4 regions of the Alteromonas sp. DYW1 genome follow, and region 1 is predicted to be linked to each of the others. Evidence: predicted binding sites of a transcription regulator. Region 1 holds the regulator's gene; each other region holds the start of a gene.
What was found. Region 1 encodes sigma-54, which starts transcription at its own class of promoters, with help from an activator protein. Its sites were predicted from a motif close to GTTGGCACGNNNNTNGNNT; they were not measured.

Region 1 (8,079 bases):
AAAGGTTGTCCCCGATGGCGAATTATCGCTGATGGATATTGTTCCACCCAAACGAATGGTAACGATATTAGCAACAATTTGTAAGCCGAGCCCAACGTTACCCGCTTGGCGTCGAGTGGTAAAAAACGGCTTGAATATCTTTTCCTTGATCTCATCGCTTACGCCACAGCCATTATCACTAAACAGTAAACGCGCTTTATTGGCTTGTATGGACACATCAATCGATATCCGTGGTGACGGCGTCGAATTAAACGCGTGTTCGATAGCATTGAGCGTTAGTTGAGTAATGAGCTGGGCTATCGCACCGGGGTATGTGTCTAGCCGAATACCATCAGGACAATCAAGCTGCCAACTTACCTTCGCGCGCTCTAACGTTGGCCCTAAGTTTACCATTACTTCATATAGGTATGATTTTAAATCGATTGTTCGCTTGGTTTGCGAAATTTGATCGGTCGATAAATTTTTAAAGCTGTGCACTAAATGGTTAGCTTTTTCTAAATTCGAAGCAATCAATGCTGATCCTTCGGTAATACTATGCAGCGTTTTCTCAAAATCAGACCGGGTCACTTTATTTGCGGAAAATTTGCTTAATAGCTTTTGCGCATCATCGTGGATTAAGGATGAAGCCGTTACCGCAATGCCGACCGGCGTATTTATTTCATGCGCAACGCCTACCACCAAAGAGGTTAAAGATGCATTCTTTTCCGATTCTATGAGCTGGGTTTCTGCGTTTACTAACGCTTCACTGCGCTTTTTAATCTCTTGCTCAAGATGTTCGTTGCTCGCCTTCAGTGTCGCCATTCGCCAACGGCTCCACGCAGCAAAAAACAATACAGCGAGTAACACATAAGAAGCAATTGCCGCGGGGGTTTGCCACCAAGGTGCTAGAATACTGAAGCGGAAGTTTGCCATCTGCGCAGGTTGAATACCTTTGCCTGTACTAATGACTTGAAATTCATATTCGCCAGGTCCCAGACCGGCATAACTAACGCTGAATTGTTCAGCCGGGACTGACCATTCGTCTTTATGTCCAAGCAAGCGAAAAGAGTAGCTTGCGACAATGTTAGAAAGTAAATTCAAGTCTGCAAATTGGAATGTTATATCTTTGGTCGAATGTTTATACTCATGCTTTTGCGCCCCCAATTGAGAGGCAAACAAAACGTCCTTTTCATCGACAAAAACGTGACTGATCGTGATCCTAGAAGGGACTATTTTAGTTTGCAGAGATGCAGTCCGGATCCTCGAGAAACCTGTCGTCCCACCAAAATATAAGTCGCCATTGGCACTTGCAAAACCTGACTTGATCACAAATTGGTCCCCATGCAGCCCATTATCGGTAGTGAAATGCTCGAGCTGAGTGCGTTGTGGATTCAATTGATAGATACCATTAGCAGTGCTGAACCAAATGGCGTTATTTACATCAGCTAATACCTTTTTGAGCGCCAGATTTTGGATCCGGCGATCTTGTGGGAAATATTGAAAGGTGTTGGATATATCATCAAGCTGATTGAGCTTATTATCGGTTGCAACCCAGAGAGTGTTCTGAGTGTCTCGGATCATATCAACAATGTTATTGCTACTTAAGTCCCCCTCATCGCCTGCCTGAAAAATTAGTCGTCGCTCGCTATCTAAACGAAAGCGCAAAACGCCGTACCCCAAAACCGCAACGTTAATAAACTGATGTCGGTCTTCGGCGATTGCAGCGATTGCTGCTTGCATAAATTGCGGCAACAGCGCACTCAGGTCAACACGTTTAATTTCCTTTCCATCATAGACAAAAAGACCATTATGGGACGTTCCTATCCATACTAGCCCGTCAGAAGATTGTAATAATGATTCGACTAAATAATTTTGTGCATCGGGAAACAACGACTGCATATTAACAAATTCGTTCTCTCGACTGCGTTTCCTGAACAAACCTTTATTACTACCAACCCACAAGTCTCCTTGCTGATCTTCTATGATGGCAATCACGAGCCCGATATCCGGGTCAACGACTTGCGGGATATCCGTGCCGCGGTCAAGTCGCAGTAGGCCTTGAGTCGATCCTATCCACACTTGTTGCAACGAATCTTCGAGTAGCGCGTGTACGCGCCCAATATCAGCGGTGCCTCCCTGTGCATCCTGATAAGCAGTGAAACCGGTGATAGAGTCACCGATAAAGCTAACTTTAATTAATCCTGATGGGCGCGATGCTATCCACAGCACACCATTAGTATCATACACAATGTCTCTAATATCATCATGCGGAAGTATCGCTAACCGCTGCCCGTTGACTAACGGAATAAAATCTTGCGCTGCCGTGTCATATAGGTACAAACCGGATAACGTGCCGATCCATAATTGGTCTTGAGCTCCCTCGATCAATGCAGTTATGCGCACATCGGTGATATTTTCGGCATTAAACCCGCTAATGGTAATACAACTATCTCGGGTACTTGCCATCTTACAAATACCATTTTCGGTACCTACCCACATATCTCCAGCGGATGTTACCAACAAGCGTCGAATACGCTGTTGAAACAGTAGGCTGTCCTGTGCAACCAAATTATTTAAGGGAATAACGCTGAAACTATCTGTTTGAATGCGGTCTAACCCAGCGCCAGTAGCAATCCATATGGATCCATCCGAGTCTTGAGTAATATGCCATACACGATTGTGACTGAGGCTACGAGAGTCGCTGTCACTGTGCATAAAGGTTTGAATGCGGTTTGTCTCTTGTAGGAAAACTGACACGCCACCGCCATTGGTACCGACCCACACATTGCCTGACGAATCTTCAAAGAAGGTTTGGACTAAATTGCTATTAAGTCTGAAGGCCTCAGATGCTTGGTCAGATAAATGCAATTGCAGGCGTAACTGCTGATCATAAACAAACACCCCTTGGCCCCAAGTACCGACCCACAGACGCTGCTGACTATCAATAAATATATTACTGTTATTACGCGAAGCGACCTCTGTTCCTTGAGGGTTCGCCGCTGAAAAATTATCAAAAACTCGCCCATTAAATCGGGCAAGCCCGTTCGGAGTGCCTAGCCAAAGATAACCTTGTTGGTCGCGGGCAATACTGAACACAGTGCTGTCAGGCAGCCCGGATTTAACCGAATAACGATCCACATCGAAGAAAAACTGCTTCGCTGCAGCGGTCAAGCTGAGCGAACAAGCTAGAATACAAAAGCTAAGTAGAAAAAAACGCCGGAACAATGCAACGAGCTTAAAAGTGGCAAACATTAAATGAACGACTACGCCCCCAAAGTTTTGTATGACCTAACCTAAAACTGCGCATGGTCAAATCCATTGGAGCGCCGAACCTCATAGGAACAAGAATAGTTCAAGATCAACAAAAGTAGCAAAGTTAGGAGGGTAAATTAATCAGTAATTACCGCGAGTTACTACTCATCTTCATTAAACTTACCATCAATAAGTTGCTTAACTGCAGCAAATGCTTGATCGGCATCGCTCCCCTCACAAATAATATTGACGGATTCCCCTTGGTGACTTTCCAACATCATTAAACCAAGTACGCTACTTGCATCCGCACTTTTGTCATCCTTATTAAGCGTGATAGTTGCGTCGAACTGATTCGCAAGGGTCACCAATTGAGTCGCCGCGCGGGCATGCAAACCTAACTTGTTGACGATGGTTACAGTCTCTTCAATACGCGCCATAAATCCCTCTACCGATTCAGCTCACGATGGCGGATCTGCACATCAGGATGAATATCTTGAAAGGTCCGCGCTAAGCATTCAGTTACGTACACCGAACGATGTTGACCACCAGTACAACCAATCGCAACTGTCACATAGCTACGATTATTGCGCTCTAAATGCGGTAACCACGTCGAAATAAGGTTCTGGATCTGCCAAACAAATTTGGTGACAATCGGCTGCGAACCTAAAAACTGTTCAACCGGTGAATCTAAGCCCGTTAGGTGTTTAAGATCGGGCTCCCAATGGGGGTTAGGTAAAAACCGGGCATCGAAAACGTAATCGGCATCTTTGGGAATACCATATTTGAAGCCAAAACTCTCGAAGACCAAAACCAAACGAGAACTCTTTTTTCCCAACACTCGCTCACGGATCAATTCAGCTAGCTGATGGACGGATAGTTTGTCAGTGTCCAGATAGAGATCAGCGCGTTCAGCAATTGGAGCAAGTAACTGTTTTTCGGCAATGATGGCGTCTGAGAGTGAACGATTTTCCTTTGACAGTGGATGTAAACGTCGGGTTTCACTGAAGCGTTTAACTAGCTCATCATCGCTGGCGTCTAAATAGATGACGTTCATGTCCCATGCGTCAGGGAGATAATTAAGAATTTCTACAAGTTCATTGGGATCTTTTGGCAAGTTGCGAACATCAATGCTTACCGCGACAAGGTCATACTCATCGACCACGGCATGTGTCAGGGTGGGGAGTAGATTGACGGGTATATTATCAACACAATAGTAACCTAAATCTTCCAGTGCACGTAGCGCAATTGATTTCCCTGAGCCACTGCGACCGCTGACAATAATAAGTTTCATGTGAACGTATCAATTCCCTTAGATTAATGTGTACAGATTAGGCCAAAGCTTGCAGGATTTCATCACTTGTTTGCGCTTTGCGGATTAATTTAACCCGATCTTTGTCTGCTAACTTCCCAGCAACGCTCGCCAACGTTTGCAAATGGCCGTCAGCTTGATCTTCTGGCACCAGAATAGCAAAGAAAATATCGACGGGTTTATCGTCGATAGCGTCAAAATCGATTGCAGGCTCACTGGTTACTACGATTGCCATAACGTTACTCAAGCCCAACAAGCGACCATGTGGGATAGCAATACCATTGCCGATTCCAGTGCTTCCCATGCGTTCACGTTGCATGAGAGCAGCGAGAACTTTATCTTGGTCAATATCGGGATTATTGTCCGCAGCGAGTTGGCTAATGATTTCTAGAATTCGTTTTTTGCTATTACACTGAACCGCACATTGCGTGCGGTTCGTGCTTAATATTGTTTGTAGGTTCATGGTTTATTAAAAAACTCCAAATCTCCAAGATGGAGAGGACCGCTTTAATGCTTTTTCAGCTTTTCCTTATGCCGGATAACCTGACGATCAAGCTTATCTATCATGCTATCAATCGCTGCATACATATCAGTATCTTCCGATGATGCAAATATCTCCGCACCACTCAGATGCACAGTTGCTTCAGCCTTTTGATTTAACTTTTCCACATTTAATATCACGTGCACGTTGGAAATATGGTCAAAATGTCGTTCCAACTTTGAAAATTTGGTGTCGACGTAATTGCGGAGCGAATCGGTAATATCAACGTGGTGACCAGTTAAGTTAATTTGCATATATCGTCTTCCTTCTTGTTCGAGCTATTAGAGTAAACTCTTACGTTGATTGGACGGGGGAATCGCGAGCGATTCACGGTATTTTGCTATTGTCCGACGGGCCACTTGTATACCTTGGTCCGCCAACAATTGAGCAATCTTGCTATCACTCAGTGGCTTGCTCGGTTTTTCGGCTGCCACCAGCTTCTTAATTAATGCACGTATCGCCGTAGAGGAGCATTCGCCACCCCCGTCAGTCGCAACGTGACTAGAAAAAAAGTATTTCAGTTCAAAAATGCCGCGCGGGGTGTGCATATATTTTTGCGTTGTTACCCGTGAAATGGTTGACTCATGCATATCTACCATTTCAGCCACGTCATTTAACACCATGGGTTTCATCATTTCTGGCCCATGCTCAAAAAAGCCAATTTGCTGCTGCACGATACAGTTAGCCACCTTTAATAATGTTTCATTGCGGCTTTCTAAACTCTTTATGAACCACTTAGCTTCTTGCATATGCGAACGAATAAATTGCGAATCGCTGCTGTTGCGCGCGTTGCGACTCATGGCAGCATATTGCTGGTTTATACTTAGTTTAGGCAAACTGTCTGGATTTAGCTCGACATTCCAGCGACCATTTTTCTTACTGACTGATACATCCGGAATAACGTATTCTGGCTCCTTCGTAATCAGCGCACTGCCTGGACGCGGATTAAGCGTTTGCAATAAGCGTAGTGCCTCTCTTAGCTCTTCTTCCTTTAGTCTGCTTTTGCGCATCAAAGTTCGATAGTCTTTACTGCTTAACAGATCAGAAAATTCGATGAGAATTTGCTTGGCTTCTGCTACCCAAGGAGTGTCAGGCGCAAACTGGTTAAGTTGGACTAACAAGCATTCCTGCGGTGTGCGAGAGCCAGAGCCGATAGGATCAAACATTTGAATGCGTTTCAGCACACACAAGACTTCATCTTCTTCAACCTGCTCGTCCGTTACGTCATCATTCACACTGGCGAGAATATCTTCAACTGTGCAGGTTAAATAACCTGATTCGTCAATCGAATCGATGATTGCAATGGCGATGGCGCGATCGACTTCGCTAAAAGGAGTCAAGTCCATCTGCCACAGCAAATGGTCCTGTATATTGTCGGTGGTTTCCCCCTGAAAAACCTGGTCATCATCACTACTTGAAGACATTGGTGCTGGTGCCGATGAAGCACTGTAGTATTCATCCCAAGTACTATCGATGGGCAACTCATCCGGCAAATCGGCCTTTTCAAGCGCATCACCACTTTCAAGTGAATCATCACTGGAATTCGCCGTTGGCTCTTCCTTTTCCTTACTATTGGTCTGCAGATCACTGTTGCTGTCTGGCTCGTGAACCTCTTCTAACTCGAGTAATGGATTAGAATCAAGCGCCTCTTGGATTTCGGTTTGTAAGTCGAGCGTCGATAACTGCAGCAGTTTGATTGCTTGCTGCAACTGCGGCGTCATCGTAAGTTGTTGACTGAATTTAAGCTGTAACGAGGGCTTCATTTATTGCTCTTTACTTCCCACACCATGTGTTGACGAACTCTGCTTTGCACAAATTATTATCGTTAGGTTAACTATAGCCTGAATTGCTCGCCGAGGTATACATCTCTCACTTTTTGATTTGCTAAAACCTCGTCTGCCGTACCTGCAGCGATTAACTCTCCATGACTAACAATGTACGCTTTCTCACAAACATCAAGGGTTTCACGGACGTTATGGTCAGTTATCAAAACACCGATACCGCGCTCGCACAGGTGCTGAATAATTTTTTTAATGTCGTTGACCGAGATAGGATCAACTCCAGCAAACGGTTCATCAAGCAAGATAAATTGTGGGTTGGCGGCCAGAGCTCTGGCAATTTCAACTCGGCGTCTCTCCCCCCCCGACAAGCTCATTCCAAGACTGTTGCGAATATGATTAATATTAAATTCGTCGAGCAATGCATCTGCCTCTTGCTCCCGCTGAATAGTGGTTAATTCTTTGCGAGTCTGCAAAATAGCCATGATATTTTCGAGCACCGTTAATTTACGGAAAATCGATGCTTCTTGCGGTAAATAGCCGATACCTTGACGCGCCCGCTCATGCATGGGCAACAAAGTGAGTTCAGATTGGTCAATATAAATCCGCCCATGATCCAATGGCACTAGCCCCACAATCATATAAAACGTGGTTGTTTTACCGGCACCGTTAGGCCCCAGCAGGCCGACGATTTGACCGCTATCAACGCTGAGACTAACGTCTCTAACAACTTGTCTGGACTTATAAGATTTCGCTAAGTTCTGCGCGATCAGCGTAGCCATTATCGCGGCTCTTCCTGTTGCGGTTGCTCTTCTTCTGGCTCGTCGTCTTGCAGATCTTTAAACGTTTCTGGGCGAAATACGGTGGTAACCCGGCGCTCTTCATCGTTATCATTGCTTTGCGCAAGTAGCTGCTCTTTCTCCATATCAAATTGGATCAAATCACCTTGTACCATACTGCTGTCGCGCACCAACTGTGCTGAACCATCTAAGGTAATGGCGCGTGACGATACAGCATAAGTAATTGAATTCGCCTGCGCCGTTACTCGACTGCCATCATCCATATTTTGCGCGTACATTGCGGGGCGCCCACGTGCGATAAATATTTCGCGACCTTCACCTTCTGTGGCAATAACTTCAACCTCATCCGCATGAATTTCCATCGACCCCTGGGTAATATGAACATCATCCTTAAAAATAGAGGTTTTATTTTTACCATCG
Region 2 (8,079 bases), 1.8 Mb from region 1:
TACGTCACTGAGCGGTGTATTTAATCAGGCAATGGTACAAAAGGTTGGAGCTGACGATTTTATCGCTAAGTTCCATCCTGATGAATTAGCCACTGCCGTGCAAAAATGGCTGCGTGATTAGCGGAAATTAGTCACATTGAATGATCGCGAAGTTTCTCCGCGCAGCTACGAAAAGTTTCGTGCCTTTTTAGAAGCTGAAACCGGTATCGTGCTAGGAGACTCAAAACAGTACCTAGTGCGCAGCCGGCTTGTTGGCCTGTTGCATGATTACCCTGATTTGTCATTAGACGGTATCATTGATGTCACGATCCAGGGCAGCGATCGAGTGTTGCGCACGCGTGTGCTCGACTCAATGACTACCAATGAGACGCTATGGTTTCGTGATGCTTATCCATTCAAATTGTTAGAAAACTCTATCTTGCCAGAGCTCTCTGAGTCAGTGTCTAAGTTGCGGATTTGGAGTGCAGCGTGCTCAACCGGACAAGAAGCCTATTCGATCGCAATGACGGTAAAGGAGTTTCAAACGAAACGCCCCAATGCGTTTAAAAGTGGGTTTGAAATTATTGGAACCGACATTTCAGAGCGCGTAGTCAAGCAAGCCACTCTGGGCGAGTATAATGAAATGGCAATTTTGCGTGGTCTGCCCGATCATCTGCAAAAGAAATATTTTGATCGTGCACCCAACAACATCGTCAAAATTAAGCCTGAGATTGCTCGTCATACCCAGTTTAGAAATTTAAATTTATTAAGTTCCTATTCTGCGTTGGGCAAGTTTGATGTCATATTTTGCCGCAACGTGTTGATATATTTCTCAGCGGAAAATAAAAAGCAAATACTGCAACAAATTGCCGCTTGCCTCTCGCCGCATGGAAGCTTGATCCTCGGAGCGTCTGAATCTGCCACTGCGGTCGCAGACTTATTTAAGATGCAAAAAGAGCCTAATGGTTTGTTTTATAAAAAGAAAATCAGTTAGCCTTACATTTCAAACGGGTCTTTTAGCGACCTTAATTTAGATTGGCACACCCTTTGCTGTATCGAACTCAGAGTAGGAGTACGTTATGGCAATAAATCTTGACCGTCTTGTCGGTTTTCATCACAAAGCACTGCAAGTTAGAACTGAGCAGATGGAAGTTATTTCTGGCAACTTGGCGAATGCGAATACCCCAGGATACAAGTCCAGAGCGATTGATTTTAAACAAGCCATGAGCAGTGCTCGCAGCGATCAAACGCATAACTTAACAAAAACTCATGAAAACCACATAGACGGCAAAATGCAACCGCAATGGGACTTAAAGTTCCGCGTACCAACCCAACCGGATACCGGAGACGGCAATACTGTGGATATTCAACAAGAAAGAAATGCTTTCTTAGACGCGGGTATGCGCTACCAAGCAACCGCTGAACTATTAAGCGGAAAAATTAAGGGTATGAAGAAAGCCCTAAGTTCTGGAGGTCAAGGCTAATGGCAACCTTATTTAGAGTGATGGACATTGCCTCAACCGGCATGTCAGCAGAAAACGTTCGACTCAATACGACGGCAAGTAACATTGCGAATGCTAACAGTGTAAGTAGCAGCTATGAGGATACCTATAAAGCACGTCATCCTGTATTTGCAGCGGAGTTGCAGCGCGCCTCGCAGGAGCAGGGTTCCGGAACGAAAGTTAATGTGCTTGGTATCGTTGAAAGTCAGAAGCCGTTGCAAGTTGAGTACGCACCAGGCAACCCTATGGCCGACGAAAATGGTTATATCTATAAACCCAATGTCAACGTTGTGGAAGAAATGGCCAATATGCTTTCGGCATCTAAAGGTTACGAGACCAATGTACAAGTGGCTGATACCACTAAGCGTTTGTTCCGTCGTGTTCTGCAGATTGGTCAAGGCCGTTAATAGAGGATAATTATTGTGGATACGATCAAAAACACCGGTCTCAACTCACAGCTGTATTGGCAAGAAGAAACGGTGCCTGTGGTTGATGGTTCTGAGCAGACCCTAAAACAAGAAGATTTTTTCGCGTTGCTGACTGAGCAATTGTCTAATCAGGATCCGACTAAGCCGGTAGATAATGATCAGTTAGTTGCACAAATGACATCATTTACCACCGCAGATGGTATCAGTAAGTTAAATGAAAAATTTGAAAGTTTTTCGTCTTCTATGACTTCAAATCAAGCGCTACAGGCCTCCAGTCTAATTGGTCAAGATGTGCTAATCGCTGATAACAAAGGCTACATGGCAACTGCTGGCGAGGGCATATCTGGCGTGGTGGTCAACGATCGAACCGCACAAAACCTTGAAATTACTATTACCAATAGTTTTGGCGAGGTGATCAAAACAATTGATGCGGGCACGCAAGCGCCAGGTAACATTGAATTCAATTGGGATGGAACTGACTTGCGCGGCAATCCAATGCCGCCCGGCGAATATTTCGTGAGCGCGCAAGGTGAAGTGTTCGGTGAGGGAGTCGCTATTCCTACCGCGATTAATCGCCATGTGGCTAGTGTAAGTTTGGCTGGCAGCAGTCAAGGGGTCATTCTTAATCTGGATGGCGATATTAGTATCAAATTAGATGATGTCATTCAGATTGGCAGCTAATAGGAGAGAAGTATGTCTTTTAACATAGCACTCAGCGGTGTTGCCGCAGCTCAGCGTGACCTTGACGTCACTGCGAATAACATTGCCAACGTTAATACCGTCGGCTTTAAGGAATCACGAGCAGAATTTGGTGATGTATATGCCGCATCGCTGCTCTCTGGTGGGCGCACCAAGGTCGGTGATGGTGTCTTGACGCAAGAAGTTGCACAGCAATTTTCTCAAGGAAGTTTGCAATTTACCAATACGGCGTTGGATTTGGCTATCACGGGGAATGGTTTTTTTGCCACTGTGCCTGAGATTGACTCCCGTGACTTTTCATTTACCCGTGCAGGCCAATTTAAATTGGACTCAGATAATTTTGTGGTCAATTCGAATGGCGATAACCTACTTGGTTTCCCTGTTAACTCTGACGGTACCTCTGCATCGGTAGCCCTGAGCACCACGGTGCCGGTGAGGATCCCTGACTCATCGGGGTCGCCGCAACCAACCTCTGAAGTTGATTTACGCTTTAATCTTCCCGCTGGGGACCCAGCCAAAGACGTAACGGCGTTTGACCCTACTGATCCACTGACGTATAACGCGGCAACCTCGGTGACCATCTATGATTCTTTAGGTGATAGCCATGTAATGACTTACTACTTTATTAAAGATCAGGCGGCCGGCTCTAACGAATGGTTAATGGTAACTGCCGTTGATGACGTTTTGGTTAATCAAAGCGATACTAACGGGAATGAAGTATTGCCTGGTGCTGCGGTTAATGTTGCGGGGAACGGCGCCAATGCCGTATCGGCTGCACGCTTAACCTTTACGTCTGGCGGTGAATTTTTAGCCGTGCTCGGTGCGGACAACTTGGCGCCAGTTGCGCCACAGGCGAATAAATTACTGACTGCAGAGCTGGGTGGAACGATCTTAGCGAATGGTTCAGATGTTACACAGCGTATTGGCATTGACTTAAACTTTTCCGTCGGTGGACAAACGCCAGAAGAACCCACTCAGTTTGCTTCGGCCTTTGAAGTGACGTCACTAGAACAAGATGGTTTGCCGGTGGGTCGGTTAACCGGTATTGATATTGGTCCTGACGGCCTTGTGCGGGCAACATTCTCAAATGGTACTTCAGAACCTATCGTGCGTGTTGCACTCGTTCGCTTTTCGAATGAGCAAGGCTTGACCCAGCAGAGTAATACGCAATGGAAAGAAAGCATCTTGTCTGGCGAAGCGCTAGCCGGTGAGGCAACGACCGGCACATTTGGCGATATCAATTCATCTGCATTGGAGCAAGCCAACGTTAACTTAACCACAGAGCTTATCGATCTGATCATTGCACAGCGGAACTTCCAGGCTAACTCAAGAGCTTTAGAAGTTAATAACCAGTTGAATCAGACGATCCTGAATATTCGATAACCAATATAAACGCATATTGAACTAACGTGTGTTTCAATCAGGGGCTTTTCGTTAAAGCCCCTTTTTTGCGGATTATTGTTAATCCATTGTCGCTCCTACACATGCTACGGCAGACAATTAAACAGTGAAAACCGTCAATTTTTCGATGCTTAGCAATCCAGCACACGTGAGAGAACAACAAGCATCCGGTCCTGCTTCTGCTAACTAAATCACTCAGTCTACACATCTTGGCATCGCCTTTGCTTCAATCAAAGTTAATCAAGTTATTTCGTCAAGAGTTTGGCATGGATAAGTTCTTATATATTGCAGCAAGTGGCGCCAAGCAAGACCTCCTCGGTACAGCCGTTCGGGCCAATAATCTTGCCAATGCACAAACCACTGGGTTTAAAGCTCAGCTGGAGCAGGCAAGGGCGATGCCGTCATACGGCGAAGGTTTGCCGACTCGAGTGTTTTCCATGACGGAAAGTCCAAGTAATAACTACGACGATGGCGCCATGATCCAAACTAATCGACCACTCGATCTCGCGATCCAGGGAAATGGTTGGTTCGCAGTACAAGATTCGCAGGGTAATGAAGCTTATACCCGCGCAGGTAACATGCGCTTGAGTGCAGAAGGTATCTTAGAAGACGCCCATGGCAATGTAGTGGTTGGCGATGCCGGTCCAATTACCTTGCCTATCCCGCTCGACAATATCGATATCGCCGGTGACGGGACTATCTCATTGCGGCCGCTCGGTGCACCTGAAACGGTGTTAGAAGAAATTGGTCGATTGAAACTGGTTAACCCGGAATATCAGCAGATGCAACGGGGTACCGACGGCTTATTTCGATTAAAGGATGGCAGCATTGCGGATCAGGATGACAATGTGCGGATCCGCAACGGTATGCTCGAAGGCTCTAATGTTAATGCAATTGAAGAAATGGTGAGCATGATCACCTTGCAAAGGCATTACGAAATGCAAGTTAAATTAATGAAGAAAGCAGACGAACTCTCAATGCGCGGCAACATGCTAATGCGCATTATCTAAGTCGAATGATTAACGCAGAGCACTGCGTTTTGTGAGGTGAAATATGCATCCAGCACTTTGGATAAGCAAAACAGGACTCGACGCGGCACAAACTGATGTTTCAGTAGTGTCGAATAACTTGGCGAATGCCAGTACAGTAGGATTTAAGAAAGATCGAGCCATTTTCGAGGATCTGCTTTATCAAAATATTAACCAACCAGGCGGGCGCTCGTCGGCAGATACCGAGTTACCATCGGGATTAATGCTTGGTGCTGGTTCAAAGGTGGTCGCCACCCAAAAATCACACACCCAAGGCAATTTGCTAACCACCGAAAATGCCTTGGATATGTCGATTCAGGGCCGCGGATTTTTTGAAATCCTACAACCGGATGGCAGTATTGCCTACACCAGAAATGGTCAGTTCACGCTAAACGATCAGGGGCAAATTGTAACACCAGGCGCTGGCTTCTTATTGCAGCCTGAAATTGCTATCCCTGAAGATGCTCAACAAATCACTATCTCGCAGGATGGCGAGGTGTCGGCAACACTGCGTGGTCAAGCAGAACCGCAGGTCTTGGGGCAACTCAACTTATCCGACTTTATCAATCCCACAGGATTGCAACCCATTGGTCAAAATCTATTTGTTGAAACTGCGGTTAGTGGAGCACCAATCCAAGGTATCCCCGGATTAGAGGGGATTGGCACTGTGATCCAAGGTGCTTTGGAAACATCTAACGTCAATGTAACTGAAGAATTAGTTAACCTGATCGAGAGCCAACGTTTGTATGAGATGAACTCGAAGGTGATTTCATCGGTTGACCAAATGTTAGGTCAGGTCATTCAACAGCTTTAAGCTGAGGTAAAAATGATGCAGCGGATACTAGTGGTAGGTTTGATGCTTTTGCTCAGTGGGTGCTATTCCACAGCCGACACTCAAATTCGAGCAAATGATCCTTACTATGCGCCAGTCGTGCCTGATATACCCAAAGAAACCATTGTTGAAGACGGTGGATTATTTCATAGCAGTTTAGCGAATAGTTTGTATTCAGACGTAAAAGCGCGGCGAATTGGCGATATCATTACCGTCAATTTGCGGGAAAATACCAACGCAACAAAATCTGCCGGAACAACGACATCGCGGGAGTCAACGCTGGATCTGCAACCGATTGTAGGTTTGGGGGGGAACGCCGTAAATATAGGCAATGAGTCGATTCAACTGGGTATGGACTCATCCAATGAGTTTAATGGTGACGCACAAGCCAACCAAAGCAATAGCCTTAGCGGCAATATTTCAGTCACCGTGATTGAAGTTTTAGCCAATCAGAATTTACTGATCCGCGGTGAAAAATGGTTAACGCTTAACAACGGTGATGAATATATCCGCCTAACGGGCATTATTCGAACTGCTGACATCAGTCCTAATAATGAAATTGACTCAAGTAAAATTGCTAATGCGCGGATCCAATATAGTGGTACAGGGTCATTTTCTACCGCACAAAAGCAAGGCTGGCTATCGAAGTTCTTTTCTTCTGAGTGGTGGCCATTATGAGACTATTTATCCTAGTATTATTGGTTTGCAGCACCGTTTCGCCGTTCGCCATGGCCCAACAAGCTCAGCGTATTAAAGATTTAGCGAGTATCCAAGGTGTGCGTAGCAACCAATTAGTTGGCTATGGTTTAGTGGTGGGTTTACCTGGCACTGGGGAGCAAAGTCCGTTTACTGAACAAAGCTTTAGAACCATGCTAGCGAACTTTGGGATTGCCTTAGATCCGAATCAAAAGCCGAAAATCAAAAATGTTGCGGCAGTCGCTGTGCATGCGGAACTTCCACCGTTTATTAAACCTGGGCAAACCATTGATGTGACCGTTTCATCGGTCGGCGAAGCTAGCAGCCTACAGGGTGGGACGCTGTTACAAACCATGTTGAAGGGCCTAGATGGTAATGTCTATGCAGTTGCCCAAGGGAGCTTGGTGGTTAGTGGATTTGGTGCGCAAGGTGGGGATGGTTCACGGGTTGTCGTGAACACACCAACGGTCGGGCGGATTGCTAACGGAGCCTTGGTTGAACGTGCGGTTCCCAGTGGTTTAATGCAAGGCGATTTTCTTACGCTTAACTTACATAATCCGGATTTTTCCACAGCCAAAGCATTGGCAGATACGATTAATATGCGTTTGGGTGCTTCAGCACAGAATGGTTACAGTATCGCTACGCCACTCGATGCCGCATCAGTTAGGGTTAACGCGCCGCGCGATGTGGGTCAACGCGTTGGCTTTGTAGCAACCATTGAAAACTTTACTTTCGCACCAGCTGACGCGCCTGCGCGTGTGGTGATCAATAGTCGCACAGGCACTATTGTGATTGGTCGCGAAGTACGCTTATTGCCGGCTGCGATTACTCATGGTGGCTTAACGGTGACGATTGCTGAAAATCAGCAAGTATCGCAACCCAATGCATTAGCCGATGGTGAGACGGTTGTGACCACACAGTCAATTGTCGATGTTAACCTTGCTGATAGCCGCATGTTCAAGTTTGACCCGGGCGTTACTCTCGATCAGTTAGTGCGCGCGGTGAATGAAGTTGGGGCGGCTCCTGGTGACGTGATGGCGATTTTAGAGGCGCTGCAACAAGCGGGTGCGTTACAAGGTGAACTGGTGGTGATCTGATGGATAGCTCAGCGGTTAAATCACAACTTGATCTGGCCCGAAATGTCCATGATATGGGCAGTTTGAATCAGTTGCGTAGCGCAGCAAATAGTAATCAGGAAGGCGCACTAGAAGAGGCTGCTGCGCAATTTGAAGCTATTTTTATCAATATGCTGCTCAAATCTATGCGCAAAGCGCAGGAAGCATTAGCCGATGAAGATAGTCCCTTTAATAGCCAACAAGTTAAGTTTTATCGTGACATGCATGATCAGCAGTTAGCCACTGATCTTGCCAGTAACGGCACCTTGGGACTCGCTGATATTATCGTGCGACAATTAAGCAATGAGCATTTGTTGAACAACGCGGGTAGTCACCGCGGCGATGGTGATATTGCGAGTTATAATCGCCAGACCAGCCGCACAGTAGAGGCTGCACAGC
Region 3 (8,079 bases), 280 kb from region 1:
GTAAATGCTATGATTCTTGAATAGTAGTAGATTCAATATAACCGTTGAAGATACTGACGCACTCAATTACATTTGCTTTATGTGGATCGTTTTTCCGCAGCAATAACAAGGGAACGTGGATAAGTGAACAAAATACTACTCGTCTTTGGCACTCGGCCAGAAGCAATAAAAATGGCGCCATTGGTTTTAGAGTTAAAAAAATCCGAGCGGCTGGATGTGCGGGTATGTGTGACAGCTCAGCACCGAGAAATGTTAGACCAAGTACTAGACTTGTTTGAAATTAAGCCAGACTATGACTTGGATATTATGAAGCCGGGTCAGGATTTGTATGACATTACTGCCAATGTACTGTTGAACTTAAAACCCGTGTTAGAGGATTATGAACCCGATGTTGTATTAGTACACGGGGATACTTCTACCACGTTTGCAACATCAGTGGCTGCGTTTTATAAGAAAATTAAGATTGGCCATGTGGAAGCCGGGTTACGCACGGGCGACCTCTACAGCCCTTGGCCAGAAGAGGCAAACCGTAAGCTAACCGGAGCGTTGACGAACTATCATTTTGCACCGACAAAAACCTCAGAAAGTGCATTGTTGAAAGAAAACGTTAATCCTGATTCGATTTTGGTGACCGGTAATACTGTGATCGACGCATTGCTTTGGGTAACGCAAAAGATTGCACAGGATGCGGCGTTATCTCAGCAGTTTGCCGAGCGTTTTGATTTCCTCGATGCCAATAAAAAGCTAATTTTGGTCACGGGCCATCGCCGGGAAAGCTTTGGCGGTGGATTTGAGCGCATTTGTGAATCATTAAAGGCACTCTCAGCGCGAGATGATGTGCAGATTGTTTATCCTGTTCACCTTAACCCTAACGTTCAGGAGCCGGTTAAGCGGATCTTGGGCGAGGCTAATAATGTGCGCTTAATCGCGCCGCAAGATTATTTGCCCTTTGTGTACCTGATGACTCGCGCGCACATTATTTTGACGGATTCTGGTGGTATTCAAGAGGAAGCACCATCGTTAGGTAAACCCGTACTCTGTATGCGTGATACTACGGAACGCCCAGAGGCGGTAGAAGCGGGTACGGTTAAATTAGTCGGCACCGACACAGATAAAATAGTCACGTTGGCCAATCAATTATTGGATGATCAACAGGCCTATGAAACAATGAGCTATTCGCACAACCCCTATGGTGATGGGAAAGCCTGCGAACGCATTAGAACGTATTTAGAGGAACTATAAATGAGTAAAGGGTTTAGTCGTGTTGCAGTAATCGGTCTTGGCTATATCGGCTTACCAACCGCTGCGATTATCGCTTCGCGTGGTTTAGATGTGGTGGGTGTCGACGTATCAGAGCATGCGGTAAATACCATTAATCAAGGCAAGATCCACATCGTCGAACCTGATTTGGATATGGTGGTTCAGGCTGCGGTAACTACCGGTAAGCTGAAAGCGACGTTAGAGCCAGAGGAAGCGGATGTCTTTATCATTGCGGTTCCGACGCCATTTAAAGAAGGCCATACGCCTGATTTGTCATATATAGAAGCGGCTTGTAAAGCGATTTCTCCGGTGATCAAAAAAGGCGATTTGGTGATCTTAGAATCAACATCACCGGTTGGGGCAACCGAGCAGGTCGCCAAATGGCTTAGCGAAATGCGCCCAGACCTGACCAATCCATTAAACAGCGCTGGTGAAGCTGACCTTTCAATCGCGCATTGCCCTGAGCGTGTACTACCTGGGCGCGTGTTAGAAGAGTTAGTATCCAACGATCGTATTATTGGGGGGATCAGCCCGGCGTGTTCTGAGAAAGCCTTAGCACTTTATAAGACCTTTGTGCGTGGTGAGTGTTTGTTAACGAATGCACGAACGGCCGAGATGGCGAAATTAACTGAGAATGCCTTCCGCGACGTGAACATTGCTTTCGCCAATGAACTATCGATTATCTGTGATGAGCTAAAAATTAACGTTTGGGAGCTGATCTCGTTGGCTAATCGCCACCCACGGGTGAACATTCTCAATCCGGGCCCAGGCGTAGGCGGCCATTGTATCGCCGTTGATCCTTGGTTTATCGTGGATAGTGCTCCTGATACTGCGCGTATTATTCGCACCGCACGTGAAATTAACGATGGTAAGCCAGGTTATGTTAAACGTCAGGTTGCTGCGGCTGCGGACGAATTTAAACGCCCTGTTATTGGGTGTCTCGGGCTCGCTTTTAAAGCCAATATTGATGACTTGCGCGAAAGTCCGGCCCTTGCCATTACCAATGATCTCGCTGAACAGGGCATTGGCGAAATTTTAGCGGTTGAACCGAATATCTCGGCTTTGCCCAAAGGAGTCTCGGATAAAGTCACTCTGACCTCATTACATGATGCACTAGATCGTTGTAATGTCATTGTGGTGCTGGTTGATCATGATGAGTTTAAAGCCATGCCAATCGAGGTTATTAAGAACAAGATAGTGATTGATACACGCGGTATCGTGTAATCTTTTATTCTTTTCTAAGATTCTACAACGGTGCTCATGCACCGTTTTTTTTGCTCTGAAACTAAAGTGTAAAGATTTTTGGGGGAGAGGTCAGTACCATAATCGAAACTAAAACTTATGAAATGAGACGCAAGGTAAGAGTTTGCTACTAGAGCTACCAAAAATATGAGAAAGAAAACTAATATGGGTATATTTTAGTCATTAAGTAATTCATGAAATTTTTACTTTTTTTCGTCCATGATGGTTTATCACTCATTGATTCTATCGTTATTTAACCATGTTTCAGCTTTCAGAATTATTTTATGGTTTCTTTGGGCCTACATATGAATGCGATTGTTAGGTTTATCTAATTTTGGTAGTGTTGCCAAAAATAACTTATGTCTATTAACGTGAATCAAAGCCATACACCTCAAATGAAATATCGTCGAGATATCGATGGGTTGCGCGCCATTGCCGTCTTATTGGTTGTCTTTTGCCACATGGGCCTAACTTTATTTTCTGGTGGATTCATTGGTGTCGATGTATTTTTTGTGATTTCTGGCTTTTTGATTACAAAAATCATTTACCGAGAAATCGTTAATTGCGACTTTCATTTTAGTGTATTCTATCGGAGACGAATAAATCGCCTATTGCCAGCGCTGGTTACTGTACTAACTTGCAGTACGGTCTTCTTTTTCTTTACATTGTCTCCTGTTGACTTGCAAAAGTTTAGCGCAAGTGCAGTCTGGGTAAGTTTATTCGGTGGTAATTTTTATTTCTGGTTAAACCATGGCGGCTATTTTAGCGATAATGCCAAGGAAGCGCCTTTATTACACACCTGGTCTTTAGCAATTGAAGAGCAGTTTTACTTCTTGTGGCCAGTGGCGTTAATCATTGCGGTCAGGTTTATCCCTCGTAAATTTCTTACTGTGCTGCTAGTGCTTACGTTGTTGAGTTTAACATTTACATCAGAATATGCGCTCAACCTCTCAAAAGGGGCGTCGTATTATCTGCTGCCAACGCGCTTCTTTGAATTGATGGTGGGTGCTGTATTGGCTTACACATGGGATCATCTCAAAACGCCGAATCGCATATTCGCTGAAATATTATCAACTTGTGCAGTTATAACACTGATTTATCTTGCATTAACACTGGATGAGAGTAGCCGCTTTCCAGGATTAAACGCGTTTTACGTTTGCGTGGCAACCGCCGCATTGATCTATACTGGGAAACGGCAACAGGGCATGGTCATACAAGCTCTGTCCACGAGAGTCATGGTGTTCTTTGGTTTGATATCCTACTCATTATATCTATGGCACTGGCCTATCTTGGTTTGGTTAAGATACCGAGGTTATGAATTAAACGCTATCTCGCTTATTGGAGTTTTTGCTGCAATGGTGGCTCTCGCTTGGTTGTCTTGGCGATTTGTGGAGCAACCATTTAGAAAGAGCGCTGAAGCAGTTTCAACGCTTGTGATTAAATGGTTTATTATACCCTTGTCCTTATTTACTTGTATCAATCTTGTTGTTCAATACAACGATGGTTTTCCTGAACGGTTTACTCCTGCCGTTGCAGCAAAAGAATTAGCATTAACAAGTTATTCAAATGATATAAGGGGAGTATGCCATTCTTCATATAATGAGCGTGGACGAGCGCCATCACGATCTTGTGTATTGGGAGACGAACAAGGAACTAAACAAGGTTTCATATTTGGTGACTCTCACGCGAATCATTTCACTGGATTCTTTGACATACTTGCAATGGATGCAGGTGTCCGTTTCGTTGACTACACGATGGATCAATGCCCGCCTATTTTTGATTTGAACTGGGGGGAGAGTTCAATAAAAGCGGAAGCGTGCAGAATGAGAAATGAAAATGCGAAAGCATTTATTACAGAAAACCGACCTGATTTCGTCGTTTTAGCCGCAAGCTGGCCGCACAGTAGGACTCAAAAAATATATGTTAAAGGGACGCAATTGAGCGATGCGGATGCAATACGAGAGCTCGTCGGTCAGAAATTGATGGATACGATATCATGGCTCCAGCACCATGGTGCGACTCCTATATTGGTGAAAGATATTGCATATGCAGGAAACAACGATCCCAAGTGCCCAGTGAAAAATGCAATGTTTGGGCAGGAGAGAGACTGCTCTATTCGACACAACGTAAATGAAATGATGGAAAGCGTTTTCGCGGACGTTGCACAGGAGTTTGAAGAAGTTTTTCTAATCGATGCGAAGCTTCTATATTGCGATGGGAAAAGATGCTCGGCAGAAATAAATGGTATTCCGTTGTACCGTGATAATGACCACTTAACTCACATGGCATCTGAGTTGTTAGGGGAAATATATTTAGAATCTTCACCAAACCCATTGGCTTACTCTTCGTCCAAGGTAAATTAAGGCGGCACATTGTACGAGTAAAGTTTTACTTGTCTTTGGTACTCGGCCAGAAGCAATAAAAATGGCGCCATTGGTTTTAGAGTTAAAAAATCTAAGCGGCTGGATGTGCGGGTATGTGTGACTGATACTGTGCGTATTATTCGTACCGCTCGTGAAATTAACGATGGTAAGCGCGGCTTTGCCCAAAGGAGTCTCGGATAAAGTCACTCTGACCTCATTACATGATGCACTTGAGCGTTGTAATGTCATTGTGGTATTGGTTGATCATGATGAGTTTAAAGCCATGCCAATCGAGGTTATTAAGAACAAGATAGTGATTGATACACGCGGTATTGTGTAATCTTTAATTCTTTTCTTAGATTTTAAGACGGTGCTTATGCACCGTTTTTTTTGCTCTGAAACTGAGGTGTAAAGTTTTTCAACACTCCAGACCTAAGCATATTGCTAGTGTTACGAGCATACTCACTTTTTACAATGAACGTTTATTAGTGAATGGTCATCAACGTACTCAGTACGGATCGTTAAACATTGTACTGGTCCGTTTAGGCTAAGTGACATTCCAGAATTACATCGTACAGTTAGTAAAGGTGTATTCCATTAAGTTGGTCGTAAATTGGATGCGGCAATTTAAGGACAAGAGCAAGGGACAGGGGAGTCATAACTAACTTTTAGACATTAAAAAAGCCGGCAAATGCCGGCTTTTTGAGGAATTGATTAATTCAATTCTTATGCTTTTCTGCGGAAGCCCGCAAGACCTAGAAGACCTAGACCTAGAGCAGCGATAGAAGCTGGCTCTGGAACGCGGAACTCAAGAGTTGCGCCGTTGTCTTTGATTTCGATATCAGCAACAAACTCACCAGGCTGACCAGAGATGCCGATTACACCAGTAGGTGCTGCAGAACCTTCACCGATTGCAAACGTTACGTTTGAATCTAGTGGATCACCGTTCATTTGGAACCAAGTGCTATCGAAGTCTGCAAAACCTGCTTTCCATGCTTCGTTGAATTTGAAGTCAAAGATGAATGCAGAGTTGATGTTACCCGCTAACTGTACTGGAGTACCAGAAACACCCGCGATCAAATCGAAAACACCGATAACGTTACCTAGGTAAGTTGCAGTCATGTTAACTGTAGGGCTTACGCTAGTTGGGTTAAATACTGTTTTGAATGAAGTACCAGCAAGGTCAGCGGCAAATGTTGGAGAACCAACAGTTGGTGCAGTACCAGTGCCGTAAGTTACGTCATCAATGTAACCAGTTAGGTCAAAGCTAAACGCCAAGTCAAAACCATATACAACAGCTGTATTTGCAGCAGTGTCAGAACCGATGCTGAAGTTGTAAGTGAATGACTCAGTGAACGTGTCACCTGCATTCAATGTGTTGTCAGCACCAAAGTCTTGGAATACTGAGTAAGTTTGCGCAGGAATGATGTCCAAAGTCATAACGTCAAGACGTACTGGAGCGTTACCGCCTGGGCCGTCTGGGTCAAACATAATTGGGTCTGCGTGAGCAACGTTTGCTGCGAAAGCTGTTGCCAATCCTAATGCTACTAATTTTTTCATGTGTTGCTCCTTAAAAAACAAAATTGTTACTGGGTCACGCTAGAGATAATACAAACTGCGTGCCAACTTTTATTATCTATATTTATCAATAGCTTACAAGTTGTTGGTAATTTTGCTTCTTAAAACTGTTAAATTTCCTGACACCTTAACGTGTGGATAATCGGCTTTTTAGTTGATTCATTTCTGCAGCGACTACACCGTTATTCACCATCTGCTCATAATAGAACTGGGCAACATCGGTTTTACCCAGATCAACCAAGAAATTTAAATAGGCAAACTCGTACTTGCCCGGTTGTTCGGACTCTAGGTTAATATGTGGCTCAAGTATCTGTAGCGCTTGCTCTCCCTGCTGCTGAGCGATCAATACTTGCGCTTTTTGGTGAATAAAAGGCACAAAGTCTGGGGCTTTTGCTAATGCTTGATCAATTGCGGCTGCGCTTTTGTCTAGCTCCCCAAGCTGTAAATAGGCCCAAGATAAGTTGTTCAGGGCAATCTCATTGTTTGGATACTGCTGTAAGAATCCTTCCAGTGCTTGAGCACCAGCGCTAACGTCATCAGCTAGAATGTATTCGATGCGCATCAGATGGATGCCTAAGTCATCAGGCACATTTTTTACATAAGCATCGACAATGGCGTTACGCTCTTCAACTCTACCGAGTTTGTTTGTGACTTTTACGATGTCCATTAGGCGACTGCGCGTTGCCGAAACGCTATAGGCTTCGAGTAAGTACGGATAGGCCTTTTCATACTCACCTTTGCCTAAGTGAATTTTACCTTGCAAAGAACGCAAAGCGATTTGGTCATTATTCTTTGCGATTTTATTTAGCTGGGTTTGCGCCTTATCAAATTTCTTGTCAAATGAAGCATTTAGAGCATCGAGATAAATGATCGCTGGGTTGCTTGGATCAACTAGCAGTGCTTTATTGATCAGTTCGCTATTGGCTAAGAAATCCTGTTGAGTTGCATTCGCTCTCAACGCCACTTGTAAAGCTTTGATATCGTTTGGTGCTTCATTGAGCACAGACATAGCCAAGTCCATCGCGGTATCAGTATCTCCCTCTTCCATTGCGATAAACCCTAACATGGTGTTCACCCGGCTCTGGATGGCCGCGGACTCTATACCTTGCAGTACAGATTTGGCGCGCGATAAGTTTTTATCTGCGATAAGCATCTCTGCGAACAAAATCTGGTGCTCAGGAATGTTCACCGCAGCGAGTGACGCAAACATTGTGTCGAAGGCTTCGGGGCCGGCATTCATGGTATTTAGCAGGTCGTTATATTTAATAAAGCCCTTTATGTTGTTCGGATGAGTCGCAACATAACGCTGAATAGCTGCTAAAGCCGCTTCAAAGTCTTTGCTTGCTTCTGCTTCAACCACGGCGTACATCATCACGCTCGGGCGCTCTGGCTCTGCTTGCGCAATGCGACTAAATTCGGCGGACGCTTTGTCAATTTGACCCAATTGTAAATAAACATTGGCTAAAACTTCGCGCGTGTCTATGGTGAGCTCTTCTTGCCCCTCAAGAAAAGACTCAATTAACGATCGGGCTTTATCGAGTTCACCCATTTGCACATACGCCGTTGCCAATATCGCAAATGCATTGAGGCTTTTCGGATTTGTTTGTTGCGTGATTTCTAATTGGCGAATACCCGC
Region 4 (8,079 bases), 460 kb from region 1:
AACCGGTACATTTAATGACTGCACTGTTGAACCAACAGGGCAGTGTATTGCGCACGTTATTTGAACATGCCAATGTTAATGTTAATAGTTTGCGTTCTGCTCTCTCCGAGGCTGTAGACCGATTACCCCGCGTTGATGGGGTCGGTGGTGATGTGCAGTTGGCTAAAGAAAGCGTAGTGCTACTTAATTTATGTGACAAAATTGCGCAGCAGCGCAAAGATGAATACATCACATCTGAGATTTTTGTGCTTGCCGCTTTGCAAGACAAAGGCAAACTTGGACAATTGTTAAAAGAGGCGGGCGCTTCTGAACAGGCAATAAATCAAGCCATAGAGAAAATCCGTGGCGGACAGAAAGTGACCGATCCAAACGCTGAGGATGTTCGCCAAGCACTCGAAAAATATACCACAGATCTGACCGAACGAGCGGAGCAAGGTAAATTAGATCCGGTGATTGGGCGTGACGATGAAATTCGCCGCACTGTACAAGTCTTGCAACGCAGAACCAAGAATAATCCGGTCCTCATTGGTGAACCCGGAGTCGGGAAAACTGCGATTGTTGAAGGGTTAGCCCAGCGTATTGTTAACGGAGAGGTTCCGGAAGGACTAAAAAATAAGCGAGTCCTTGCCCTTGATATGGGAGCTCTTGTGGCCGGCGCCAAATATCGCGGCGAATTCGAAGAGCGTTTGAAAGCAGTACTAAACGAACTTTCCAAGGAAGAAGGGCGGGTTATTCTGTTTATTGACGAGTTGCATACCATGGTCGGAGCGGGTAAAGGCGATGGCGCTATGGACGCAGGAAATATGTTGAAACCGGCATTGGCGCGTGGCGAACTGCATTGCGTAGGCGCGACTACGCTTGACGAATATCGTCAATACATAGAAAAAGATGCTGCTTTAGAACGCCGCTTCCAAAAAGTGCTAGTTGATCAGCCAAGTGTGGAAGATACCATTGCTATTTTGCGTGGGTTGAAAGAGCGTTACGAACTGCATCACTCGGTTGATATTACTGACCCCGCGATTGTCGCAGCTGCAACCTTATCACAGCGTTACATTAGTGACCGTCAGTTACCGGATAAAGCCATTGATCTGATCGACGAAGCGGCATCCAGTATTCGCTTGCAGATGGATTCTAAACCCGAGGAGATGGACCGCTTAGAACGACGCATTATTCAATTGAAGTTAGAAGAGCAGGCGCTCGCCAAAGAGACCGATGATGCTAGTCACAAGCGCTTGGAGGTGATAGAGCTTGAGCGTGAACAATTAGAACTTAAGTATGCTGAGCTTGATAAAGTGTGGAAGCAGGAAAAAGATGCCATGCAGGGCACTCAATCCATCAAGTCAGAACTTGAGCAGGCCAAATTAGATCTGGAAATCGCTCGACGCGCATCAGATCTGAGCCGTATGTCAGAGTTACAATATGGTCGAATTCCTGAATTGGAGTTGCGTTTGGAACGCGCTTCAGAGCAGGAAAGTATCGAAACCCAACTATTAAAAAACAAAGTTACAGACAGTGAAATCGCCGAGGTCTTGTCCCGCTGGACTGGGATCCCTGTGTCTAAAATGCTTGAGGGTGAACGAGACAAATTATTACGGATGGAAGAGGCATTGCATCATCGCGTTGTTGGACAAGATGAGGCGGTTACTGCTGTATCGAATGCTATTCGTCGTTCCAGAGCCGGTCTTGCTGATCCCAACAGACCGATAGGGTCATTTTTGTTCCTGGGGCCTACCGGTGTGGGTAAGACGGAGTTGTGCAAATCGCTGGCGAACTTTATGTTTGATTCAGAGCAAGCGATGGTGCGTATCGACATGTCTGAGTTTATGGAAAAACACAGTGTTTCTAGGTTGGTTGGCGCGCCCCCAGGGTATGTGGGTTATGAAGAAGGTGGCTATTTGACTGAAGCAGTGAGACGCAAGCCATATTCGGTCATCTTGCTAGATGAAGTAGAGAAAGCGCATCCAGATGTATTTAATATTCTTCTGCAAGTGCTAGACGATGGCCGTCTCACTGACGGGCAAGGACGCACTGTGGATTTCAAAAACACTGTTGTAATTATGACGTCTAATTTGGGTTCTGACATTATTCAAGACAAGCATGAAGAGAGTCAATATGATGAAATGAAAGCCATGGTCATGTCTGTTGTGGGGCAACACTTCAGACCGGAGTTTATTAATCGGGTAGACGATATTGTGGTGTTTCATCCGCTGGGTCGCGAACAAATCAAGTCTATCGCTCTTATCCAGCTTGCGGGACTACGTCAGCGTTTGGTTGATAAAGGCTATAAACTAGAGATTGCCGGAGCCGCGTTGGATAAAATAGCTGAAGCGGGTTTTGACCCTGTTTTCGGCGCGCGACCTTTAAAGCGCGCAATTCAGACCGAAATTGAAAACCCGCTTGCGCAAGCATTGTTATCCGGCGACATCGCGCCGGATAGCGCTATACGGGTTGATATGCAAGCGGATGAATTGGTTATTACATCAACCGGTGTGTAATCACTTAGCTAATCTGTTTGGCTAAGCAGTTGCTCATGCAACTGCTTAGCTTTCTCACGATAGGTTGAAGGGCGTTCCAACAATCTCGCATTGGTTACTTGGCTAACTGCTTCGCTGGTGCGCCCCATTGCAGCGAGTGTCGCGGCAATATGATAATTGATGGCAGGATCGTCAGAGTCAAGCGTATACGCTTTTCTCAGCATGTCCAGCGCATCTAAATGTTTTCCTTGCAGACTTAAAATCCACCCTTGTGTGTCAATTATAGCGGCAGTTCTAGGGGCGAGAGCCACTGCTTGTTGACTATACGTCTTGGCTTGCGCAAGGTCACTTTCCAACTTAATTAACGCCAAATTATTGTAGATTGCAGCTAGGTTCTGTTGGTAATCAGATGCTATTAAGCGCTGGTATATGACTTCAGCGTTCGAATACTCTTGAGCCATGAAATGCGAATCGGCGAGAAGGTGCTGCAAAAAAGGGTCGGCAGCTTGTTTATCAACAGTCTGAATACTGTTAATGAAACTCTTTCGCAGCTGCCCCTGTCGGCTTAACTCAAACATTTCTATCGCTGGGCGTTTAAAGCTGGGATCTTGAAGTAAAGCTTGTTTATACAAATCAAATGCAGCGGCAGTTTTACCTTCACTCCGTAAGATATCGGCCTGAAGCACCCAGACATTCGGACTGTTGCTATTACTAAATTGCGGTTTGCTAAGAATTTCTTTTGCTTCGGTTAAGCGCGATTGTTGAATATAGAAATTAGCTAGTTCGAGTTCACTCAGCCGGTTTTCAGGATTGATATCGGTTGCTCGACGTAAGCTTTTTTCTGCTCCGGTAAAGTCGAGCGCATCAATTTGCAAACGGCTGAGTGCGATTAATCGATCAGGATCTTCAGTCAACAAGCCGTAAAGGACGTTGAGTTGCTCTTGTGCTTCCTCAAGATCGTCCAGCTGAATTAATAACTGTGCTTTAGCCACTCTATAGTCATAGTTAAAGCGATACTTCGCTAACAGTTGGTTTATTTCCTTTAATGCCAGGTCGTATTGCTCTGTGCTCATGTAAATAGAAAATAACAGTTCGCTTGCGCGGGTGTCATTTTTAGCCACAACCTTTGCACGGAGCAAATCATCGATAGCTGTTTGATAGTTCTTGCTTAAAAAGTGAAGTTGCCCACTAATCACCAAGGCGGTTAAATTATTCCTATCAATTTCAAGGGCAAGCTGAATATGCTTGATCGCATCATCGATTAGCTCTTGTTGAGACAGCAACCTTGCTTTAGCTATGAGGGCCGGCAAGTTCTGCATATCTGCATCTAGTATCTGATCGACAATTTGGGAAGCTTCATCGCGAGCGCCGGTCCTAAGCAGTAAATCGACAAGCAAGTTTTGGTTGGCAGTTGTGGGAGCTTGTGCAACTAATTGCTTGGCGAGTTCTCTCGCTTCAATATATTGCTGATTATTCGCAAGTAGTAGAACTTTGAGCTCTAAGACTTCCGGTAAAGCTGTATTGGAAATCCCCAAATTTAGTAATTCTTCGGCTTCTTTATATTCATTTCGGGCTAACAGCGTGCGTGCGGTAAGCAATGTGATTAGATCATTGCTGCCATGGATCTCGTGTAACTCAGTAAGGAGTTGTTCACACTTAAATGCACGATCACTGTTAATGTACAGACGGCAAATCAGTGCCCCAACTTCCAAATTACTTTTAACGGTATCAATATGGCTTTCCAGAGTTTGAATAGCTTCCTTTTGATATCCTGACATTACGAGAGAATTAGCTAGCATGCCGAGTAGTTCAGCGGTTGGTAGGTGCTCTTTGGTATAACGAGTCAGTTCTGCACTAGCCAAACTGTAGTTCCGATTAATATAAGCAACAACGCCGGTGATTAGGCTTAAATGGTTACGCTCTTTTAATTGTTCATCTGTCAACAAACTGAGTTGGCTGCTTATTTCTAATAACAGCTTATCGGCTTCACTGACTTGGTTAGTTAGCGCCAATATTCGAGTTTTCAACAATTGATTTTGGATATCGCCCGGCGTTTCAGATTCCACTTTAGCGATAATAGTTAATGCTTCATCATAACGTTCTAACTGCGCTAATAGCGCTGAATAAGTGCGCAAGTAAGCAGGATTTTCTGGAGCTAAGTCAATCGCATTCTGGATAAGGATAAGAGCCTCTTTTTGTCTGTCCTGTTTCGACATGATTTGTGCTTCAATATGGAGCGTATCGGGATTAGAGGGATCTAATGATTTCGCTTGCGCCAAGATTTGCTCTGCATCGTCAAATCGTTCTTCTGACACAAGAAATGCAGCATAGGCATTAATTGGCTCAATGTCAGATGGATACTTACGGCGCAATTGCACGTAAAGTTGTTCAGCTTTTTGCGGCTGATTGGTGCGGATGTAGGCTAAGCCAGTCACCAGAGCAATATCATATCTTGTTACTTCTGAAATTGATCTATCGCGGTAGAGTTCAATGACATTGTCATACTGCCCGACAAATAGATAGGCGCGTGCCAGAGGAGAATAAACCAGATTTTTATCCGCACCTGCCGCAAGGACATCTTCAAATTCGACGATTGCATCGTAAAACAATCCGTCCATCAAAAGAATACGGCCCATAAGAAGTTTGCTTGGGAGGTGTTCAGGAGCGCTTTGCAGTTTAGACTTCAATAGGATATAGGCTTCCTTTACATTATTTTGCATAAACTCTTCAAGCGCGCTTTCATAAAGGTCGGCAACTTGTGCATTAACCTTAAAAACGGCTAAAAAGAGGATTAAAATACCGTAGAAACACTTTCTCACGTAGTCGTCCCTCACGAAGAAATATTGATCAATTGTTTTTCAATACCTTTCATTATCCATAAAAAAAGCCTCATAGAGAGGCTTTTTTCAATAGAGTATTAATTTATTTGCGGGCTCTGCGCATACCCAATAACACTAAGCTGAGCAATAGAACACCAATCGTACCAGGTTCAGAAACAGTCGTCGTTGGCTCTGTCTTGGTTGTCGTCAAGCCTGCGAGTTTAAACCCATCATTCCCTTCACCGAATGGAGATCCGAACCAACCATCGGCTGAAAAAACGCTTTTGTATGCGCCAACTAACCAATATTTAGCTTCAACTAACGCGCCAGGGAGTACATTCGCACCAGAACTTGCTGCAGTGATTGTTGAGTTACCTGCCAATGAACTTGAGGTTGCCAAGTCCGCATAGCTAGCACTGAAAACAGCCCCGTTAACTGAGTCATTTAGAATATCAGACCATGAACGACCGCCAGTAAATGAAGGCAGAACGTTGAACGCCGCAATGGACACATCTGAATCACCGTACTTTGAACTTAAGAACAACGTTGACAGCTTTACTGCGTCAGAAAACTTGAACAGTATCATGTCTGTGTCGTCTCTATCTTGACGATTATCGATGTAATGATGATCATTTGAATTGCGATTATACGCAATTAGACCGTAAGCGTTGTTATCTAAAGTTGCAGATTGAACGTTGTCTTCTCCGCTTACTTCCCAAGTGTCAGACCAAGCAGAGATTTCAACTGAAAGACCAGAGGAAGCATCCAACATAGAAAACGTGTTGCCATAATTCGAAATTGAGTTAGTAATATTACCTACAGTTGCAGTGCGAAAGTCCCACAATGTTTCAGCTGCCGTAACGAACTGAGATAATGAAATCAAACACGCACTTACTGTCAAATTTGCTAATTTATTCATTTTTACCTACAAAAACGATCATTAAACTTACACCTAATTCTATTAACAGCAATAAATGTGCCATTTCGGTAATCCCTTTTAAAACAAAGAGTTAGGTATTCTCTGTTATAGAGGAAATCTTTGTTTGTAAAGAAAGCTGACAATGCTATTACCCAGCAGTACAACAATTTGATTGGTAACACCTTTGGCTATGGTATAGTTTAGCTGCTAATTGGCTCAGCTCATTCTTTTTATTGATTATTGATGAAGCTCGCTATTTTTTTCAAGTCAATTATGTTGTATTTCTAGAGGAGTTTATGTCTCAAAACAAGCGTAAAGGTATTTATTTATTACCTAACTTACTGACCACAGCCGGTTTGTTTTCGGGTTTTTTTGCTGTTGTGTCATCAATGAATGGGCGGTTTGAAGCTGCGGCAGTAGCAATTTTCGTGGCCATGATATTTGATGGGCTGGATGGCCGCGTTGCGCGGATTACAAATACCCAAAGCGAATTCGGCGCAGAGTACGACTCTATGGCAGATATGGTCTCCTTCGGTGTGGCTCCTGCATTAGTTGCGTATAACTGGGGGCTAACTGAAATGGGAAAGCTTGGATGGTTAGCCGCATTTATATACGTTGCTGGTGCCGCTCTGCGATTGGCACGGTTTAATACGCAGGTTGGGATTGCTGATAAACGCTTCTTTCAAGGTTTGGCGAGCCCCGCTGCTGCGGCTGTTGTCGCCGGGCTAGTATGGGTCGGCGTTGAGTATCAGGCTGTTGGCACTGACTATGGGATTATTGTTGCTATTATTACCGGACTAAGTGGATTATTAATGGTCAGCAACTTCAAATATAATTCCTTTAAAGAAGTGAATTGGCACGGTAAGGTCCCATTCGTTGCTCTACTTCTTATTATGTTGATCTTTGTGGTCGTGGCTACTGAGCCAGCGCTTGTACTTTTTGTTGTCTTTTCCTTATATGCACTTGCTGGTCCAATCAACACGTTTAGAACGGTTGATAAAGTGACACTTGAGGATGTAGTCGGTGATCACGAGGAAGATGCCGATTTCTTAGAAAGTGCAGATAAGCCAGCAGAAACCGATGAAACGGCACAAAAAAGCAACGAACAGAACAAAGACTGAACAATCAGTTGCTTTTTTTCAACTTTTTTAAAAAAAAGCGGTTGACCTGAGAAGTTAGGTCTGTAGAATGCGCGCTCGCTTCAACGGGAAGACGAAATAAACAAATCAACGGCAACGCCAATGATTTGACGCAATCCCTTAATTGAAGCGGGTTTCAAGCAAATCGCTGAAAATAAAATTTCAAAAAAATGCTTGACTCCCGGATGCGACAATGTAGAATGCGCATCCCGCTTGAGGAGAGTCGCTAAGACGCCTTAAGTCGCAACGAAAGTTGCTTTGTTCTTTAACAATTTATAACAAGACAATCTGTGTGGGCACTCGTTAAGAGTGTCACAACGACAATTTATTTTTAGTTTCTATTCGTAGAAACGACGCAAGTATTCAATTGAAGAGTTTGATCATGGCTCAGATTGAACGCTGGCGGCAGGCCTAACACATGCAAGTCGAACGGTAACAGGGCTAGCTTGCTAGTTGCTGACGAGTGGCGGACGGGTGAGTAATGCTTGGGAATTTGCCTTTAGGAGGGGGATAACCACTGGAAACGGTGGCTAATACCGCATAATGTCTACGGACCAAAGGGGGCTTCGGCTCCCACCTATAGAGAAGCCCAAGTGAGATTAGCTAGTTGGTGAGGTAAAGGCTCACCAAGGCAACGATCTCTAGCTGTTCTGAGAGGAAGATCAGCCACACTGGAACTGAGACACGGTCCAGACTCCTACGGGAGGCAGCAGTGGGGAATATTGCAC

Region 2: the regulator sigma-54 is predicted to act here: its motif matches at 4,218-4,236, upstream of flgF (flagellar basal-body rod protein FlgF).
Region 3: the regulator sigma-54 is predicted to act here: its motif matches at 6,474-6,492, upstream of AC121Z_RS04400 (PEP-CTERM sorting domain-containing protein).
Region 4: the regulator sigma-54 is predicted to act here: its motif matches at 6,259-6,277, upstream of xdp1 (exosortase-dependent surface protein XDP1).

Annotation. Positions count from the first base shown of each region.
Region 1 covers NZ_CM186038.1:712,756-720,834, reverse strand. The annotation lists gene AC121Z_RS03300 (sensor histidine kinase) at 1-3,231, opposite strand, end outside; gene AC121Z_RS03295 (HPr family phosphocarrier protein) at 3,393-3,668, opposite strand; gene rapZ (RNase adapter RapZ) at 3,677-4,522, opposite strand; gene ptsN (PTS IIA-like nitrogen regulatory protein PtsN) at 4,560-5,003, opposite strand; gene hpf (ribosome hibernation promoting factor) at 5,048-5,335, opposite strand; gene AC121Z_RS03275 (RNA polymerase factor sigma-54) at 5,363-6,844, opposite strand; gene lptB (LPS export ABC transporter ATP-binding protein) at 6,916-7,641, opposite strand; gene lptA (lipopolysaccharide transport periplasmic protein LptA) at 7,641-8,079, opposite strand, start outside.
Region 2 covers NZ_CM186038.1:2,704,572-2,712,650, reverse strand. The annotation lists gene AC121Z_RS12180 (chemotaxis protein CheV) at 1-121, shown strand, start outside; gene AC121Z_RS12175 (CheR family methyltransferase) at 137-973, shown strand; gene flgB (flagellar basal body rod protein FlgB) at 1,059-1,463, shown strand; gene flgC (flagellar basal body rod protein FlgC) at 1,463-1,888, shown strand; gene AC121Z_RS12160 (flagellar hook assembly protein FlgD) at 1,904-2,590, shown strand; gene flgE (flagellar hook protein FlgE) at 2,603-3,991, shown strand; gene flgF (flagellar basal-body rod protein FlgF) at 4,276-5,019, shown strand; gene flgG (flagellar basal-body rod protein FlgG) at 5,063-5,851, shown strand; gene flgH (flagellar basal body L-ring protein FlgH) at 5,867-6,547, shown strand; gene AC121Z_RS12135 (flagellar basal body P-ring protein FlgI) at 6,544-7,662, shown strand; gene flgJ (flagellar assembly peptidoglycan hydrolase FlgJ) at 7,662-8,079, shown strand, end outside.
Region 3 covers NZ_CM186038.1:988,753-996,831, forward strand. The annotation lists gene wecB (non-hydrolyzing UDP-N-acetylglucosamine 2-epimerase) at 124-1,242, shown strand; gene wecC (UDP-N-acetyl-D-mannosamine dehydrogenase) at 1,243-2,484, shown strand; gene AC121Z_RS04390 (acyltransferase family protein) at 2,862-4,865, shown strand; gene AC121Z_RS04395 (UDP binding domain-containing protein) at 5,017-5,205, shown strand; gene AC121Z_RS04400 (PEP-CTERM sorting domain-containing protein) at 5,592-6,425, opposite strand; gene AC121Z_RS04405 (tetratricopeptide repeat protein) at 6,571-8,079, opposite strand, start outside.
Region 4 covers NZ_CM186038.1:1,171,885-1,179,963, forward strand. The annotation lists gene clpB (ATP-dependent chaperone ClpB) at 1-2,495, shown strand, start outside; gene AC121Z_RS05250 (tetratricopeptide repeat protein) at 2,504-5,293, opposite strand; gene xdp1 (exosortase-dependent surface protein XDP1) at 5,397-6,212, opposite strand; gene pssA (CDP-diacylglycerol--serine O-phosphatidyltransferase) at 6,509-7,333, shown strand; rRNA gene AC121Z_RS05265 (16S ribosomal RNA) at 7,716-8,079, shown strand, end outside.